DNA from 4 places in the Mesorhizobium shangrilense genome. Region 1 is predicted to be linked to each of the others. Evidence: predicted binding sites of a transcription regulator. Region 1 holds the regulator's gene; each other region holds the start of a gene.

Evidence for each region. Region 1 encodes LexA, which represses DNA repair genes until DNA is damaged. Its sites were predicted from a motif close to TGTTCNNNNTGTGTTCNG; they were not measured.
Region 2: the regulator LexA is predicted to act here: its motif matches at 2,748-2,765, upstream of ABVQ20_RS24125 (ImuA family protein).
Region 3: the regulator LexA is predicted to act here: its motif matches at 1,952-1,969, upstream of parE (DNA topoisomerase IV subunit B).
Region 4: the regulator LexA is predicted to act here: its motif matches at 2,447-2,464, upstream of ABVQ20_RS03820 (ATP-dependent helicase).

Annotation. Positions count from the first base shown of each region.
Region 1 covers NZ_JBEWSZ010000001.1:1,354,187-1,358,475, reverse strand. The annotation lists gene ABVQ20_RS06865 (GntR family transcriptional regulator) at 1-332, shown strand, start outside; gene ABVQ20_RS06860 (pyridoxal-phosphate dependent enzyme) at 329-1,303, shown strand; gene lexA (transcriptional repressor LexA) at 1,771-2,493, shown strand; gene ABVQ20_RS06850 (ComEC/Rec2 family competence protein) at 2,487-4,289, opposite strand, start outside.
Region 2 covers NZ_JBEWSZ010000001.1:5,006,134-5,010,422, forward strand. The annotation lists gene ABVQ20_RS24115 (error-prone DNA polymerase) at 1-258, opposite strand, end outside; gene ABVQ20_RS24120 (DUF6504 family protein) at 255-1,736, opposite strand; gene ABVQ20_RS24125 (ImuA family protein) at 1,678-2,724, opposite strand; gene ABVQ20_RS24130 (metallopeptidase family protein) at 2,907-3,329, shown strand; gene ABVQ20_RS24135 (DUF1737 domain-containing protein) at 3,582-3,788, opposite strand; gene ABVQ20_RS24140 (HpcH/HpaI aldolase/citrate lyase family protein) at 3,830-4,289, opposite strand, start outside.
Region 3 covers NZ_JBEWSZ010000001.1:1,139,349-1,143,637, reverse strand. The annotation lists gene ABVQ20_RS05860 (type II and III secretion system protein family protein) at 1-756, opposite strand, end outside; gene cpaB (Flp pilus assembly protein CpaB) at 875-1,801, opposite strand; gene parE (DNA topoisomerase IV subunit B) at 2,039-4,093, shown strand; gene ABVQ20_RS05845 (FUSC family protein) at 4,140-4,289, shown strand, end outside.
Region 4 covers NZ_JBEWSZ010000001.1:733,816-738,104, reverse strand. The annotation lists gene ABVQ20_RS03845 (response regulator) at 1-315, shown strand, start outside; gene ABVQ20_RS03840 (dienelactone hydrolase family protein) at 320-1,219, opposite strand; gene ABVQ20_RS03835 (hypothetical protein) at 1,476-1,625, shown strand; gene ABVQ20_RS03830 (hypothetical protein) at 1,635-2,069, shown strand; gene ABVQ20_RS03825 (hypothetical protein) at 2,090-2,350, opposite strand; gene ABVQ20_RS03820 (ATP-dependent helicase) at 2,505-4,289, shown strand, end outside.

The sequences.
Region 1 (4,289 bases):
CCGCAACATCGAGTTGGCTGTTGCGATTCCGCTCGACAATCTCGGATCAACTGCGCCGGCACCATCGCTTTCTTGGGCTCGCGCCGACGTTGCGGGCCGCCGCCGGCCTCAAGGATGGCTACGAAGAGGCAATGGACGCGCTGCGTGAGGCGATTGCAATCGAACACCACACTGCAATCATGGAAGCGGCGCTCGATCGTGACGTCGAACGGGCAAAGGCGCTGATGACCGCTCACGTCGGCTACACGCTGCATGTCTATGTCCACAGCGAAGACGTCGGTGCAAACAAATACGCGGCGCGTGCTGGCAGCCTGAAAGCTGTCGGCGGATGATTTCAGCGCCTCCGCGCCGTCCAACGCTTGACGAGATCGCTGCCGCCGGCGACCGGCTGGCTACCTGGTTGCCGCGAACGCCATTGCTGCGGGTCGATCTTGGCCGGGCCGATCAACGGATATTCCTCAAGCTCGAGACCTTGTCGCCCATCGGGGCCTTCAAGGTCAGGCCGGCGCTCAATGCCTTGCTCTCTCGCGACGCGGAGGCGCTGAGGCATGGCGTCGCGACCGTCAGTTCCGGCAACATGGCCTATGGCATGGCCTGGGCAGCAAGAGCGCTTGGCGTTCCAATGGCCGCCTACATGTATTCCGACGCCCCACGAACCAAGATTGACGGGGTTCGCCGCCTCGGCGGAGAGGTGCGTTTCGTCTCCCATGAGACCTGGTGGCGCTACATCACCGGCGTTGAACAACCGGACACCGATGAACTCCTCGTGAATCCCGTCACCGATCAGGCGGTGCTGGCGGGCAATGGCACGATCGGCCTGGAGATCGTCGAGGATCTGCCGGAGGTCGACTGCGTGCTGACACCCTATGGCGGCGGCGGCATGACAACCGGGGTCGCAAGCGCGCTCAAGGCACTGCGGCCGCAGGCGAAGGTCTTTGCGGTCGAGGACGAGAACGCGGCTCCAGTCACCGCCGCACTGGCAGCCGGGCGCATTGTCGAGATCAAGACACGACCGTCCTTCATCAAGAGCATTGGCGGACCGTCCCTGGTGCCCGCGCTATGGCCGTTGGCGAACCAGTCTATCGACGGAGCCATTGCCGTCAGCCTTGAGCAGGTAACGGACGCGATGCGGCTCCTGTTCTCGACCGCAAAGATCGTGGCCGAAGGCGCGGGCGCCGCATCGCTGGCCGCCGCCCTTTGCAGCGAGCACGCGACCGGCAATATCGTCTGCGTTATTTCAGGCGGAAACATTGATGCCGGCGCCTATGCGCAAGTGCTGGCCGGGGCAATCCCGCCTGCCTGAAATCCCGCCCTGGTTCACCCAAGACGATGAGCCTGATGTTCGCCCACTCGAGGCGGAGCAGTCTCTCTGCCCAAGGGGCCACTTGCGGCAGACCGGAAATGAGATTCCGCAATTGCCAATGGTTGGCAGTTTGGCTTCGTTTCGTTCACGTGCGGGCTAGGCAACCCGCGAGGCAAACCGCTTCGCAAATGGATTATTTTCCGTTGTCCGGGCGACGAGGCGAGGACTGCTGTACGGTTGCGCAAGAGGCAAAAAACGAAATGATTTCAATTTGGCCAAGCCAAAATTTGGAACCACGGCCCGCTGTCGTGGTAACCGTCGCGGGCATTGCATGGTTTCCACCCTCTGAACATATTCATTAAACTTTAAACGGTTGCGGAACACAACTGGAACAGATAGTGTTTGTTCTGGGTTTGTTTTTCTGATTCTGGTTTCAGATCCCGTCTTCGAATCCCTTGGGGGCCGCCATGCTGACGCGCAAGCAACATGAACTTCTGATGTTCATCCATGAACGGCTGAAGGAAAGCGGAATTCCCCCGTCGTTCGACGAAATGAAGGAAGCGCTCGACCTCGCTTCCAAGTCCGGAATTCACCGGCTGATCACTGCGCTGGAAGAGCGCGGGTTCATTCGCCGGCTACCCAACAGGGCTCGTGCGCTGGAAGTGCTGCGTCTTCCCGATTCCATTGCACCCGGCCTCAACGCGGCGCGCAAATTTTCACCGAGCGTCATCCAGGGCAGCCTGGGTCGACAGATCAAGCCAGCCCCCACCCGCATGCCTTCCGCTGGCAATGACGATGACGCGGTCTCCGCGATATCCATCCCGGTGATGGGCCGCATCGCCGCCGGTGTGCCGATCGATGCCATCCAGCACCAGACCCATTCCATCTCGGTGCCGCCAGACATGATCATGGGCGGCGACCACTATGCGCTGGAGGTCAAGGGCGATTCGATGATCGAGGCTGGCATCTTCGACGGCGATACTGTCATCATCCGCAACGCCGACACCGCAAGTCCCGGCGAGATCGTCGTGGCGCTGGTCGACGATGAAGAAGCGACGCTGAAACGCTTCCGCCGCAAAGGCGCCTCGATCGCCTTGGAGGCCGCCAACCCTGCCTACGAAACCCGGATCTTCGGACCCGACCGCGTCAAGGTGCAAGGCAAGCTCGTCGGACTGATCCGGCGTTATTGAGCCGGCGCAGCAACGGGTTTGTCGGGCTTGCGATAGGGCGGCAGCCCCCTCGCCTCGCGTGAGAATTTTCGTTGCTGGTGCCAAGGCCGGTACGGTCTGTCGACCGCGAAGCTTATTTTCGGTCGCGAAGTCGCTGATTGCGGGTCGAAGAAGACGGCGGCACTTCCCGTGCGGGCGAGTTGTCGTTTGGTGACGACGAGGACCGTCGGATTGCGGCAAGGGTCGTAGCCTGTCGCGTCGTTGATGACGATCAGATCAGCAAAACGACAGGCTTTCCAAGCTTTCTTGCGATCCTCCACATAAACAACGATCGCGCCGGACGGGTGTCGGGCAACGCATAGATCGTCACTGCAATAGAATGAGAATGGCGCGCCCGGCGGCAGATCAGCGGCATCAGCGATGTCGAATTGTGGATCGCTTTGGCCGAAGCTCTCCGGCTTGATGATGGTTTCGGATTGCAGCGCACGCTTCCAGTTGTCCGCCGTGAATTCGTTGGGGCGCTCGCGGCTCACTGCAAGTTCGCCACCGCCGATCGGCAACGCCACCAGCCGCGCATCTTCCGAAATCAGTACATCCGGCGCGCGCGTGTCGGAAATCGTCAGCAGGCCGGCAAGCGCGAAAGGCAGTGACGCCAGCCGCAGCCAGGTTGTCGCCATCGTCGCGATGATCAGGGCGACTGTCACCAGCAAGACCGATTGCAGCGAAATCAACCCGACCGCGTCGATCGGCGAACGTTCAGAGAACCAGGCTGACAGCGCGATCATCGCTGTCAGCCCCTTGCCCATGACATAGAGGAACGGCCCATCCGCTCCGAATGGCATGGCCAGCGAACTGAAGACCGCAAAGGGCATGACGATCACCGACACGATCGGCATGATGGCCAGATTGGCAAACAGGCTGAACGGTGACACCCGCTGGAAATGCCAGATCGCAAAGAGTGCCGTCGCGCTTCCAGCTATGATGGACGTCATGGCGAGGCCTCCGGTCGCCAGCAGCAGTTTTCGCATGAGGAAGCCGGGCAGAGATCGTCGCGGCGGCGGCGTGCTGACCTTGCGCGCGCGATAGTCGGACCAGCCGGCATAGGCACCAACGAGAGCAGCGGTCGCCGCAAAGGACATCTGGAAACTGGGGCCGACCACCTCGTGCGGCGAGACGACGATAACGGCAATGGCTGAGATTGCGAGATTGCGTATGGTCAATGCCGCCCGATCGAACAGCACAGCGACAAGCATGACCGAAAGCATGATGAAACTGCGCTCAGCCGCGACCACAATGCCGGAAATCACGAGAAAGGCGGCGATCGAGACAAGCGCGGCCGCGGCTGCGTATTTCTTGACCGGACGGCGCGAGGAGAAATCCGGAAACAAGGCGAATGAACCGCGCAGCAGCAGCATGATCGTGCCGGCAACCAGCGCCATGTGAAGTCCTGAAATGGAGATGACATGATAGATGCCGGTGCGCCGCATCGCCTCGTTGATCTCTTCGGGGATTCCGGCACGAACGCCGACGATAAGCGCGGCGGCAATCTCGCCCTCGGCGCCACCGATGCTGGTGCGGATATGATCGGCGATGGTTTCGCGCGCGTTTTCGATCGACGACCCAAGCCGCGCCGCAAACGGCATATCGTCGGAAGGAACGATCGTCGGATTGCTGAGGAAGAAGCCGCTGGCGCCAATGCCGGTGAAATAGCTGTCAAACGAGAAGTCATAACTGTCCGGACGGACCGGACCGGTGGGTGGCAACAGCCGAACATAGCCCGCGACTTGGGAACCGGCGGTCATGTCGGAGGGTATTTT
Region 2 (4,289 bases), 3.7 Mb from region 1:
GGGATAGGCGAGGATGTCGGGCGTGCCATCGCCAAAGACCAGCCGGCAGCCGGGGTGGTAGGCAAGCGCCTCGACCTTGGCCTGCTGCCAGGCGCGCACCACGCCAGCCACCGTGTTGCGGTCGGCGAGCCCGATCGCGGAAAATCCCAGGAGCTTGGCCGCGACCACCAGCTCCTCCGGCTTGGAGGCACCGCGCAGGAAAGAGAAATTCGACTGGATGCCAAACTCGGCATAGGGAATGACGGTCAGCGCGTTCATGCGAACACCCCATGCATGAACCAGCGCGGCGCGGCTTGAGAGCCGCCATAGAGGCCCTGGCGATAGAGCCAGTAGCGGCGGCCATCGGCATCCTCGATGCGGAAATAGTCGCGCGTCGATGCCGCTTCGTCGCTCGAAGCCTCACGCCACCATTCGGCCGCGATGCGTTCCGGCCCCTCGGCACGCGTGACCCTGTAGAGCGCGCGGCGCCAGCGGAAATTCAGCGGCGGACCCTCGGGCATTTCGGTGGCCGGCACCTCGACGGGTTCGGGCGAACGGAAAAGCCGGATCGGCCGCTCCTGCCGAAACACGGTCGTGGGCACGGGCGTCGTTATCCTGTCCGGCTTTTTCGGTGGCGTGGTTTTTCGTGGCGCTTCGGTAAAGGGAATCGTGGCGACGGCGCGCTCCGGCAAATGGCTCTCGACAAGAACAGGCTTCAAAACCGCGCTCTCGCCGAGCCGGGCGCGGATGCGGTCGGCGAACAAAGCGATATCGGCGCCGTCATCGGTCACCTCGCCGGTCAGATCGGCCTGCTGCATGTCGAAGGCGGCGGCCGACAGCACCGACAGGCGCACGAGATCGAAGCCATAGCCGGCATCGATATCCTGCTCGAGCGCGGCCAGCCGTTCATGGAACAGTTTCTGGATCAGCATGGGTTCGCGCATCGGCCGTGAGGTGCCCAGCGCAATGCGGCTGACGGCGCCGTCGACGCGAAAGAGCAGCAGCGCCAGCGTCCTGGCGCCCTCGCCGCGTCGTTCGAGGTCGCTCTTCAATGTCGTCGCCAGCATGCCCACCAGTCGTTCGATCTCCTCGGTCAGGGTGACTGGCTCGGCAAGATGGCGTTCGACGGAAAGCGGCGCGACGGGAAGGCGCGGCGACACCGCCTCGTCGAGACGGCCAAGCGCCTGGTCGAGGCGCAACAGCAGGGAGGCGCCAAAGCGGCGGGCAAGGGGTGCGCGCGGCGTCGCCATGACGGCGCCCGCCGTGCGCAGGCCGACGCTCTCCAGACTGTCACGGATCGCCGGCTCGATGCGCAGTGCGGCCAGCGGCAAGGGCGCGAGCAGTTCCTCCTCCCCGCCGCCAGCGACGATGCGGTCGCCGGAAAAGCGTGCCGCCGCCCAGGCAGCGCCCGGCGTCGCGGCAAGTCCGGCGCGGACATCGAAACCCTGGTGGAAGAAGCGCGACAGGATGTCGTCCAGCATGGCGCGTTCGCCGCCGAAAAGATGGGTGCAGCCGGTGACGTCGAGGAACAGGCCGTCGCTGCCGTCCAGCGCCACCAGTGGCGTGTAGCGGTCGCACCAGTCGGCAAGGCCTTCGAGCAGGCGCCGGTCGGCCTCCGGATCGGCCTCGACGATGTCGATCGACGGATGCATGGCGCGCGCGTCGGCGATGCCCATGCCGCGCTTCAGGTGAAGCGCTTCAGCCCGCTCGTCGAGGGCTGAGATGCGCTGCGCGTTCCCCTGGCGATGGCTGATCACGAGCGGTGGATGAGATGGCGTCGGGTGATCCGATGGCCGGGAACGCCAGGACCGCCCCAGCCGCTGCCGCAGGATCCTTTCCGCGCCGAGATGCGGGAACCACAGGGACAGAATTCTCTGCCCGTCCTTTCTCTGTCCGTCCTTTCTGGGGCCATCTTTCCTCGAAGCAGTGTTCATCGGGGTTCCACTCCAGTGTGAATTGTCCGGGCAAGGCCGTACGGCTCTTGCCGATGGTGACGGTGAAGGCCGGGCGGCCGATCGAGCCGGCAAGCGGCCCGGCGATGGTCTCGCGCGCGGTTGCTGGCGCCGGCGACAGGATGAGGCGCACGGGTGCCGCCGTCGGTTCGGGTTCGGCGGCCTGCCGCAGCAGGAACACCGGCCGGCCGGCATTCTGCGCCCGGGCGTGCAGCCGGCGCGTCGCCGTGAGATCCAGCCGTTGCGGGTTGCCGCGGATTTCGAGGATGACGGCGGCGAGCGCCGTCATCCGGGCGGCCTCTTCGGTCACCCACAGCGCATCGACCAGTTTTGGCGCCTCGGAGAACAGCAGCTGTTCAGGCTCGATGCCGAAGAGCGAATGAAGCCCCCTGGCATAGGGAAAGCCGGCCTCGTGGAAAATCTCCGATGTGCCGACCCACAGCACGGGCAGTCGCGGCCCCTGCTTGAGGATCAGGCTTATGAGCGACAAAGCGAAACCGGCGACGGCTCCGGCATCGCGGGTTTCAGTACCATGGATCTCGTTCAGGGCGGCTTTCGGCAGTCCACCGCTCAAGGCACCGTCGAGACGCGTGGCGCCGGTCTGCAGAAACGCGTCCTGTGGCGCCACGGCAAGGCCGCGCCGGACAAAGGTGAGATCGGCCTTGAGAGTAAGATCGGCGTCAACAGGCGCGCCGACCGGCACCTCCAGGCGCTCGGGCAGCGTTCCCTCGATTTTCGCGATCTGGCGGCGCAGGGCAAAAACAGTTTCCCGCGCCACGGCGGTCATCGCCATGACGGTCAGCTTCCACTCACAATTGTTCCTGTTATGTTCCTATAGATTCCAGAGGGGGCGGGAAGAGTCAAGCAGACTCATGGGGAATTTATTCCTGTCGGCTTGGTTTGCGGAAAGCTTGGCCGTCCGGCATTTGCCTCGACCCCTGCGAAAGCCTATATGCCGGGTTCAAAGGAAAAAGCATGGCCCGCATCTACAAGACCCGCACCTGGCACGACGAGCTTTCGCCTTCGATGGAGGAAATGGAGTTCCTGGCGCTGGAGGCCTATGCCCATCTGCCGGAGGATTTCCGCAAACTGACCGGCGAGATCGTCATCCAGATCGCCGAATTCCCGACCGATGAAATCATGGACGACCTGTCGCTGGAAACGCCCTTCGACCTGCTCGGCTTGTTCGAGGGACGCGGCATCGCCGAGCGCTGGAACCCGCAGACCGGCGAGGGGCCGAACCGGATCACACTCTACCGCCGCGCCATCCTCGACTACTGGTCCGAGAACGAGGAAACGCTGGGCGATATCGTCACCCATGTGCTGATCCACGAGATCGGCCATCATTTCGGCCTGTCGGATGATGATATGGAAAAGATCGAAGAGGCGGCTGAATAGGGGCACACCTTCGTCATCCCAGAGCGGAGCGACGCGAAGCGGAGCGCAGACCCTGGGATCCATGCCGGGATGGTGGTGCCGTGCTCGACGGTGCACGACAGAGCACCATCAGTTGCGCTTTTCCTGTCGCACCAATCCTGATCCGCCGCGCTCCTTGGCCAAGGTAACGGCATGGATCCTAGGGTCTCCGCGACGTCGCTTCGCGACTGCTACGCCCTAGGATGACGAAGGAAGGACAGGCGTTTTGCGAGTCTACCAATCACTAAGCTTCGTATCCGGCCCGTATTCCTGACCGTCGATATCCTTGACCACGGCCTGGCCGCAGCGCATGGCCTTGGCCTTCTTGTCGTAGGCATAGGTCGGCGAGCCGAACAGGTGCCAGCCCTTGTTCAGAGCCGCCGTCACCTTGTGGCAGAAGCTGGCGTCGTCGGGGCCAGTCAGAAAGCGGTAGAGTTTCATCCGTCAAGTCCTGTCGTGAGTAGCACGTGCATCGGGCCCTATCATGCGCCGATGGCGGCCGCCTTCGCCAGCAGTTTTTCGGCCTGCGCCAGATGCAGCCGCTCGACCATTTTTCCATCGAGTGCAATCACACCCTTGCCGGCATTTTCTGGCAGCGAAAAGGCGGCCTTCACCGCGCGTGCCTCGGCCACGGCTTCGGACGATGGTGCAAAGGCATTGTTCGCGGCTTCGATCTGAGTGGGGTGAATGAGGGTCTTGCCGTCGAAACCCATCACGGCGGCTTCCGCGCATTCGCGGCCGAAAGCGTCGAGGTCGCGAAAATCGTTGAAGACGCCATCGAGCACGTCGAGACCACCGGCGCGCGCCGCCAGCACCATCTGCATCAGCCAAGGCACGAGATAACGCCGGTCGGGCGTCGGCAGCACACCGGTGTCTTTCACCAGGTCATTCGTTCCGGCAACGAAACAAGCCAGCCGAGAGGCGGGGTCGCGGCCGAGTTCG
Region 3 (4,289 bases), 210 kb from region 1:
GAGAAAGCTTGCCGTCTGGCCAGAGCGAGCGATCAGGTTCGGCTCGGCCAACCGTCGCGCAAGGCCTTTGTTTTCCAGTGCCTGGATTGCAATGTCGATCGAAACGCCGTTCGACAGCAACCGCCCGATGATTTCGCCGGTGCCCGCGGCCGGAACAGTACCCGGATCGATCTGGACGCTGCGCCCACCCAGTCCATAGGCGAAATTGGCGGCGTATTTCGCGCCCAGTTGCTGTCCCGCCTGCCTGTTGATCTCGACGAAGCGGACGTTGAGCTGGACCTGCTGCGACGACGAGATGTTGACGGAGTTGATCACCTCTTCCTTGCCGGAGAAGCGCGTCGCGATCTTGTTTGCCTTGTCGGCGGCAACGGCATCATCAGCGTCGCCCGACAGCACGACGCGGCCATTGGCGGAACCGACCTTGATGTTGGCGTCCGGCACGGCGGCGCGGATCGTGCTGGCCAGCTGGTCGGTATCGAGCGTGACTTCGATGTCGATGGTGCCCACCAGCTGCTTTTTCTCGTCGAACAGCGCGATACCGGTGGTGCCCAGATTGTTGCCGAGCACGTAGAAGGACTTGTCGGTCAACGGGTTGACGTTGGCGATGTCGGGGTCGCCGATCACGATCTGGTAGAAGGCGGCGCTGGTGATGATGGTCTTCGGCTTGCCCTTGGCCACCTTGACCGACGCATTCTTGGTCGACGACACATAGACAATGTCATTGCTCGCCCGGGCTGGCGCGCCAACAGCCAGCATCCCGGCAGCGGCAAGCGAAGCCGCTATCGCCAGGGCGCGCGCCAGACGCAGTCGTTTCGTCATCCCATGCATGATCAGCGCCAACATTGTCTCGTCCCTGTCCGGTACATGCCGGCCTCTATTTCTGGTCCCGCGAAGGCACCTGGTATTCCTCGACCTGCGTGCCGCGGGTCACGATGATCTTCTTGAATTTTGGACCCTCGGGCTCTTTGGCCACAGCGTCGAACACCGTAACAGCGGTCGCCTTGACACCGGAGGCGACCGATCCGCCAAAGGCTGAGATGGTGGTGACCCCGTCCTTGCCGACAATGCTGTCGCTGGCCGAGCGAAGCGACAGCGACAGCGTGCCGACGGTGCGGGCAAGCGCGACTTTGCGGGCTCCCTCCGTTGTCACCTCGATGGTCACGGAATTGGCAATTTGCGGCGTGGTCTGGCGCACGTCGGCGCCTTGCCCGACGGTCAGCACCTTGGCGTCGGCCACGACGATTTCCGAGGTGATGGTCGATCCCGCCGCCCCTTGCGCGTTCTTGGCCACTTCCTGGATTTCGCCGGCGTCACGGATCAGAACGACATCGACCCGGTCGCCGGGTGTGACGAAACCGCCAACCCCAGCGATTTCGTCGGTGCGGATGGTCACCGCCCGCATTCCGGGCGACAGCATGTTGGAAAGCGTCGCGCGGCCGTTCGGTCCCGACAGTTTGGCGAGCAGCAGCGGTTCGTTGATTTCAATCGGCGACAGCACGACACGATTGCCGTCAGCCATCAGCGCATCAACGGTGGCGAATGCGCCCTGCGGCAGGGAGTCCTGCGGCCAAGGGATTTCGGCCAGTTGTCCCCGCTCCACCGGCATGCCGTAGCGCAACGGAGCACTCGCCACCACGATGGTCTTGAACTCGACCTTCGGCGTCTCCGGAGCGGCGATCGACGCCGTTCTTTCCTCGGCGCCGGTCCTGGCCTGGCTCTTGACCCAGAAATCGGCGGCAAAGATCGAGATCGCGCCGAAAACGGCGGCGATGCCGATCATCGTTATGGCCTTGCCCCTCACGCCGAAACCCCTGATGCCCGCAGTTTCTTGTTTTGTTGGGCTCACGCTAGGCGGCATTGTTAAAGAATGAGGAATCTTGCTCGGCGGCATTCGACCTATTTCCGCCTGCTTGGTTATCGAATGGTTTTGGGTTAAGAGGGGGTCAAATCCTCGAACGTAACAGGAACCTCCGTCGCCTACGCTGCAAAAGCGTGGCAGTATTGCGGGGTGATTCGCAGTATCGGTACCCGGACAGGCATGGACGACAGCAACGATCTTTTCGGCAACCTGGGCAAGCAGCCGCAACCGGTTCGTGCACCGGCGCGCCCGGCGGATCCGCTGGTGCAGGCAGCGAAACGCCCAGCGCCATCGCGTGATGCCAGCGACAGCTATAGTGCCGCCGACATCGAGGTGCTTGAAGGCCTTGAGCCGGTACGGCGGCGTCCAGGCATGTATATCGGTGGCACCGACGACAAGGCGATGCATCATTTGTTCGCCGAGGTCATCGACAACTCGATGGACGAGGCGGTCGCCGGCCACGCGACCTTCATCGACGTGGAGTTGTCCGCCGACGGCTATCTCGCCGTCACCGACAATGGTCGCGGCATCCCGGTCGATCCGCACCCGAAATTCAAGAAGCCGGCGCTCGAAGTCATCATGACGACGCTGCATTCCGGCGGCAAGTTCGACTCGAAGGTCTATGAGACCTCGGGCGGCCTGCATGGCGTCGGTGTCTCCGTCGTCAACGCGCTTTCGGATCATCTCGAGGTCGAGGTGGCGCGTGGGCGTCAGCTCTACCGCCAGCGTTTTTCGCGCGGCGTTCCGGTGACCGGGCTTGAGCAGCTCGGCGAAGTGCACAACCGGCGCGGCACCAAGATCCGCTTCCATCCCGACGAGCAGATCTTCGGCAAGGGCGCGGCGTTCGAGCCGGCGCGGCTCTACCGCATGACGCGGTCGAAAGCCTATCTGTTCGGCGGCGTCGAAATCCGCTGGACCTGCGATCCATCGCTGATCAGGGAAAAGGACACGACGCCGGCCAAGGCGACGTTCCATTTCCCCGGCGGCCTCAAGGACTACCTGAAGGCCTCGCTCGGCGACGAATTCCAGGTCACCAGGGAAATCTTCGCTGGCAAGACCGAGAAACAAGGCGGCCACGGCGCGTTGGAATGGGCGGTGACCTGGTTCGGCGGCGACGGCTTCATCAATTCCTACTGCAACACCATCCCGACCGGCGAAGGCGGCACGCATGAGGCCGGCTTCCGCAACGTGCTGACGCGCGGGCTGCGCGCTTATGCCGATCTCGTCGGCAACAAGCGCGCCTCGATCGTCACCTCGGAAGACGTGATGATTTCAGCGGCAGGCATGCTGTCGGTGTTCATCCGCGAACCGGAATTCGTCGGCCAGACCAAGGACAGGCTGGCGACGATCGAGGCAGTTCGAATTGTCGAGAGCGCGATCCGCGACCCGTTCGACCACTGGCTGGCTGACAATCCGCAGGAAGCATCGAAGCTGCTGGAATGGGTGATTGCGCGCGCCGACGAGCGGGTGCGCCGCCGCCAGGAAAAGGAAGTGTCGCGCAAGAGCGCCGTGCGCAAATTGCGCCTTCCCGGCAAGCTCGCCGACTGCACCCAGAACGCGGCGGCGGGTGCCGAACTCTTCATCGTCGAAGGCGATTCGGCCGGCGGCTCGGCCAAGCAGGCGCGCGACCGCGCCAGCCAGGCGGTGCTGCCGCTGCGCGGAAAGATCCTCAACGTCGCCAGCGCCGGCAACGACAAGCTCGCGGCCAACCAGCAGATCTCCGACCTGATCCAGGCACTCGGCTGCGGCACGCGCTCGAAATACCGCGACGAGGATTTGCGCTACGACCGGGTCATCATCATGACCGACGCCGACGTCGACGGCGCCCATATCGCCTCGCTGCTGATCACCTTCTTCTATCAGGAAATGCCGTCGCTGGTTCACGGCGGCCATCTCTATCTGGCGGTGCCACCGCTCTACTCGATCCGGCAGGGCGGCAAGGTCGCCTATGCCCGCGACGATGCCCACAAGGACGAGTTGCTGCGCACGGAGTTCACCGGTCGCGGCAAGGTCGAGCTCGGCCGCTTCAAGGGCCTGGGCGAGATGATGGCCTCGCAGCTGAAGGAAACCACCATGGACCCCAGAAAGCGCACGTTGCTCAGGGTGGATGTGATCGACGCAGAGGCCGCGACCAAGGACGCCGTCGACGCGCTGATGGGTACCAAGCCCGAAGCCCGTTTCCGCTTCATCCAGGAACGCGCCGAATTCGCCGAGACGGAAGTGCTGGATATCTGAGCGCCCGCTGCTCTACCTTGTCCGTAACGGGTGCGGAGTCGGGCATGTGATATGGGCGCGGCTGAAAGATTATGTCGGGACAAGGTTCGCCGACCTGACGCGACCGACGCGCTCGGACTGGATTTTTGCTCTTAGAACCGTTTCGGCCGGGCTGATTGCGCTTCTGGCTGCCTACGAGCTCAAGCTCGACCATCCG
Region 4 (4,289 bases), 620 kb from region 1:
GACGCCACCGATGCCGACATCGCCTTTGTCGACATTCATCTGACCGACGGCCCGACCGGTGTCGATGTGGCCGAATATATTGGCGAAAGACAGCGCTCGGTGGTCGTGTTCATGACCGCCAACCCCAAGCGCATTCCCGATCATTTTGCAGGCGCGATCGGCGTCATCGCCAAGCCCTACACGATGAGCGGGCTGACCTCGGCGCTGCGTTACCTGCAGGAGGGCGTGCGTCGTCCGCCGCCGGTATCGGTCCTGCCGGCGGGTTTCACCCTGTCGCCGGCATTCGAGCTCGACTGGGCTCCGGCGATCGCCTGACCCGTCACGCCAGCTTCTGCTCGAGGAAGGCGATCGTCCGGCCCCAGGCAAGGTCGGCCGCCGCCTTGTCGTAGCGGGCCGCCGACGTGTCGTTGTTGAAGGCATGGTTGGCGCCTTCATAGACATAGACGGCGTATTCGACATGCGCGGCGTCGAGTTCTTTCTTGAAGGCATCGATGCCGGCATTGGTGCGCGTGTCCAGACCGGCGTAGTGCAGCAACAACGCGGCCTTGATCTTCGGCACGTCCTCGGCCTTCGGCTGCATGCCGTAATAAGCCACGGCCGCCGCCAGGTCGGGTGAATTGACGGCCAGCATGTTGACCGTGCCGCCACCCCAGCAGAAGCCGACCGCCCCAACCTTGCCGTTGCCGTCCTTGTCACCTTTCAGGTAGGCGACCGTTGCCACGGCATTGGCGGCCACCTGTGCCGGGTCGAGCGTCGAAAACAGGTCGCGCACCTTGTCCTCGTCATCTGGCGTGCCGCCGAGCGGCGACATGAAGTCGGGCGCCAGTGCCACGAACCCTTCCAGCGCCACGCGCCGTGCCACGTCGCGTATATGCGGGTTGAGACCCCTGTTCTCATGCACCACGATGACCGTGCCGAGCTTGCCGCTCTGATCCGCCGGCCGGACCAGATAGCCTTTCATCTCGCCGCCACGACCGGGATAGGTGATGTCCTCGCCTTTCACGCGCGGGTCGCTCTCGGCGACGATCGCCGCCTGTGCCGAATTCGCCGCCAGCAGTGGTGCGATGGCGGCCGCTGCCACGCCCGATCCGGCAAGCCTGGTCACATGGTCCATGAAGCGGCGGCGGTCGAGCGTCAGATGCGTGTATTCGTCATAGGCGTCGATCATCGCCTGGGTGATGGCGGGCTTTGCGGGCGTGGTGGCGTCGGATTTTGTCATGGCGCACTCCTCGGTTCTGAAAATGCCGTCGATCCCGGCAAGATAGGGGCGAGGTTGTCATCGTCCAGCCACGGCTGAGCCACACCGCAAGCAGTCGCCGGCCCCTCGCCGTGAGGTGATTGCGCCCGCGCCGTCATCACATTTTAGTCATCGGCGAAAAATCTTGATGGTACTGCCCCAATATATAGGGAGACTACCTCGGTTGGCTGTGCCCACTTCTGGCGCAATCACCACCTGACCAGAAGGAGCAATACAGATGACCTTCCCGATCTTCGCCAGCACATTCTTGCTCGCCGCGGCCGCCCTTCTGGCATTGCGCTCGGCGACTGCCAACGCGAGCCGGCAATCCATGGTCAAGGTGCGCAGCAATCAGCGCCGTCCCGTTAGCACGAAAACCCAAGGTTGAGGTGAAGTCATGAACGTCCAGGACATTGTGAACACCGTCTCGCAAAAAGCCGGCCTCGACCAAGCAACCACCGAAAAGGTCGTCGGCACCATCTTGTCGGTGATGGAGCATGAGGCGGAAGGCACGACCATTTCCAGCTTCTTCGCCAAGATTCCGGGCGCGGATGACCTCGCTCACCAATATGACGTCATGGCGGCAGCGCCCGCGAGCGGCGGCGGCTTCCTGTCGTCGCTGCAGGGTGCGCTCGGAGGCGTTCTCGGCGAAAAGGCCGGCGCATTGGTCAATGGCCTCGCCGCGCTCAAGGGCACAGGCCTCGACATGTCCCAAATCCAGCAAGCCGGCACCGCGCTGGTTCAACAGGCCGAGGCAGCCGCCGGCCCGGGCCTGACCAATCAGGTGCTTGGCTCCGTGCCCGGCCTCAAGAGCCAGCTCGGGCTCGGCTAGGCCGACACAATACTAGCCGGCTAAAGGTTCGCACTGCCCCTCATCTGCCTGCCAAGCAGACTCTCACCTCGGATTTCGCCAATCTCCAGCGTTGCGGAAAGTGCACCGAGGATCGCGACAGCTGCCTTCTCCCCGTCACTATACGGGGAGTTGAGGAGTGGTCCGCGCAGCGGACGAAAAGCCAACTGCTTGGCTTTTCGAATGACGAACGCCGGCAGGCGGATGAGGGGCAGCGCCAGCATTTGACCGAATGCGACGACAACGCCGGTCGCGCCCGCCAAGCGCGGCCCAGGCCAAGATAGCAGTCCGGGCTTGGGGCCCAAGTCTTGTCGCACCCGTCTTCCGCAAGGCTTGAACGGCCATATCCAGCAGTTTACCAGAACAAAACGTAGACACTTCTGGCCTTTCGCTCCCGAATCACTACATTCGGGGGCGATGTCCGGCTTTTCGGAAGACATGCCCTTTTTTGACGAACCGAATGCGCGCCCCTCGGCCCCTTCGGGCATAGCCGCGCGCGCCATGGCTGCCCGTAGCGGCCACAACAATGCGCCCGACTATCTCAAAGGCCTCAACCCGGAGCAGCGGCTGGCGGTGGAAACCACCGAAGGCCCGGTTCTGGTGCTGGCCGGCGCCGGCACCGGCAAGACCCGCGTGCTGACCACCCGCATTGCCCACATCCTCGCCACCGGCAGGGCCTTCCCCTCGCAGATCCTCGCCGTGACCTTCACCAACAAGGCCGCGCGCGAGATGAAGCAGCGTATCGGCCTGCTCGTCGGCGAGGCTGTGGAGGGCATGCCCTGGCTCGGCACCTTCCACTCGATCGGCGTCAAGCTGCTACGCAGGCACGCCGAGCTCGCCGGCCTGCGGTCGGATTTCACCATTCTCGACACCGACGACGTCGTGCGTCTGATCAAGCAGCTCATCCAGGCCGAAGGTCTCGACGACAAGCGCTGGCCGGCCAAGCAGTTCGCCCAGATGATCGACGGCTGGAAGAACAAGGGGCAAGGTCCGGTGGACATTGCCGAGGGCGACGCCCGCGCCTTTGCCAACGGCAAGGGCCGCGAACTCTACAAGGCTTATCAGGAACGGCTGAAGACGCTGAACGCCTGCGATTTCGGCGATCTTCTGTGCCACCCGATCCGAATCTTCCGCGCCAATCCGGATGTGCTGAAGGAATATCACAAGCGCTTCAAATACATACTCGTCGACGAGTATCAGGACACCAACACCGCCCAGTACATGTGGCTGCGCCTGCTGGCGCAACGGCCGCAATCCTCCCCCCTTGAGGGGGAGGTGCCCGCGAAGCGGGCGGAGGGGGTCGCCGCAGGAGGCACCGCCCAGTCATCAAACGCGTCGAGCACTGCCGCGCGGACCCCACCCGACCGGGCTTCGCCCGGCCACCCTCCCCTCAAGGGGGAGGGAAACCAGCGCCATTCCACCGTAAACATCTGCTGCGTGGGCGACGATGACCAGTCCATCTATGGCTGGCGCGGGGCCGAGGTCGACAACATCCTGCGCTTCGACAAGGATTTTCCCGGCGCCACCATCATCCGGCTGGAGCGCAACTACCGCTCGACCGCGCACATACTGGGTGCTGCCTCCCACCTCATCGCCCACAATGAGGGCCGCTTCGGCAAGACGCTGTTCACCGACCGCGACGAGCCGGAAGACGGCAAGGTGCATGTCCATGCCGCCTGGGATTCCGAAGAGGAAGCCCGCGCCGTCGGCGAGACAATCGAGAGCTACCAGCGCCAGCAGCACAATCTCAACGACATGGCGATCCTGGTCCGCGCCTCCTTCCAGATGCGGGAATTCGAAGATCGTTTCGTCACGCTCGGCCTTAACTACCGCGTCATTGGCGGCCCGCGCTTCTACGAGCGGCTGGAAATCCGCGACGCCATGGCCTTCTTCCGTGTCGTCGCCCAAGGCGCCGATGATCTCGCCTTCGAGCGTATCGTCAATGTGCCCAAGCGCGGTCTCGGCGAAGCCACCATCCGCCAGATCCACGACACGGCGCGGGCGCTGCGCATTCCCATGCTGGAGGCCGCCGCCAAACTCGCCGAGAGCGACGAGTTGAAGCCGAAACCGCGCGCGGCCCTGCGCGAAGTCTCCGCCAATTTCGAGCGCTGGCAGAAGGCGCTGGAAAACACGCCGCACACCGAACTCGCCGAGACCATTCTCGAGGAGAGCGGCTACACCGACATGTGGAAGAACGACCGC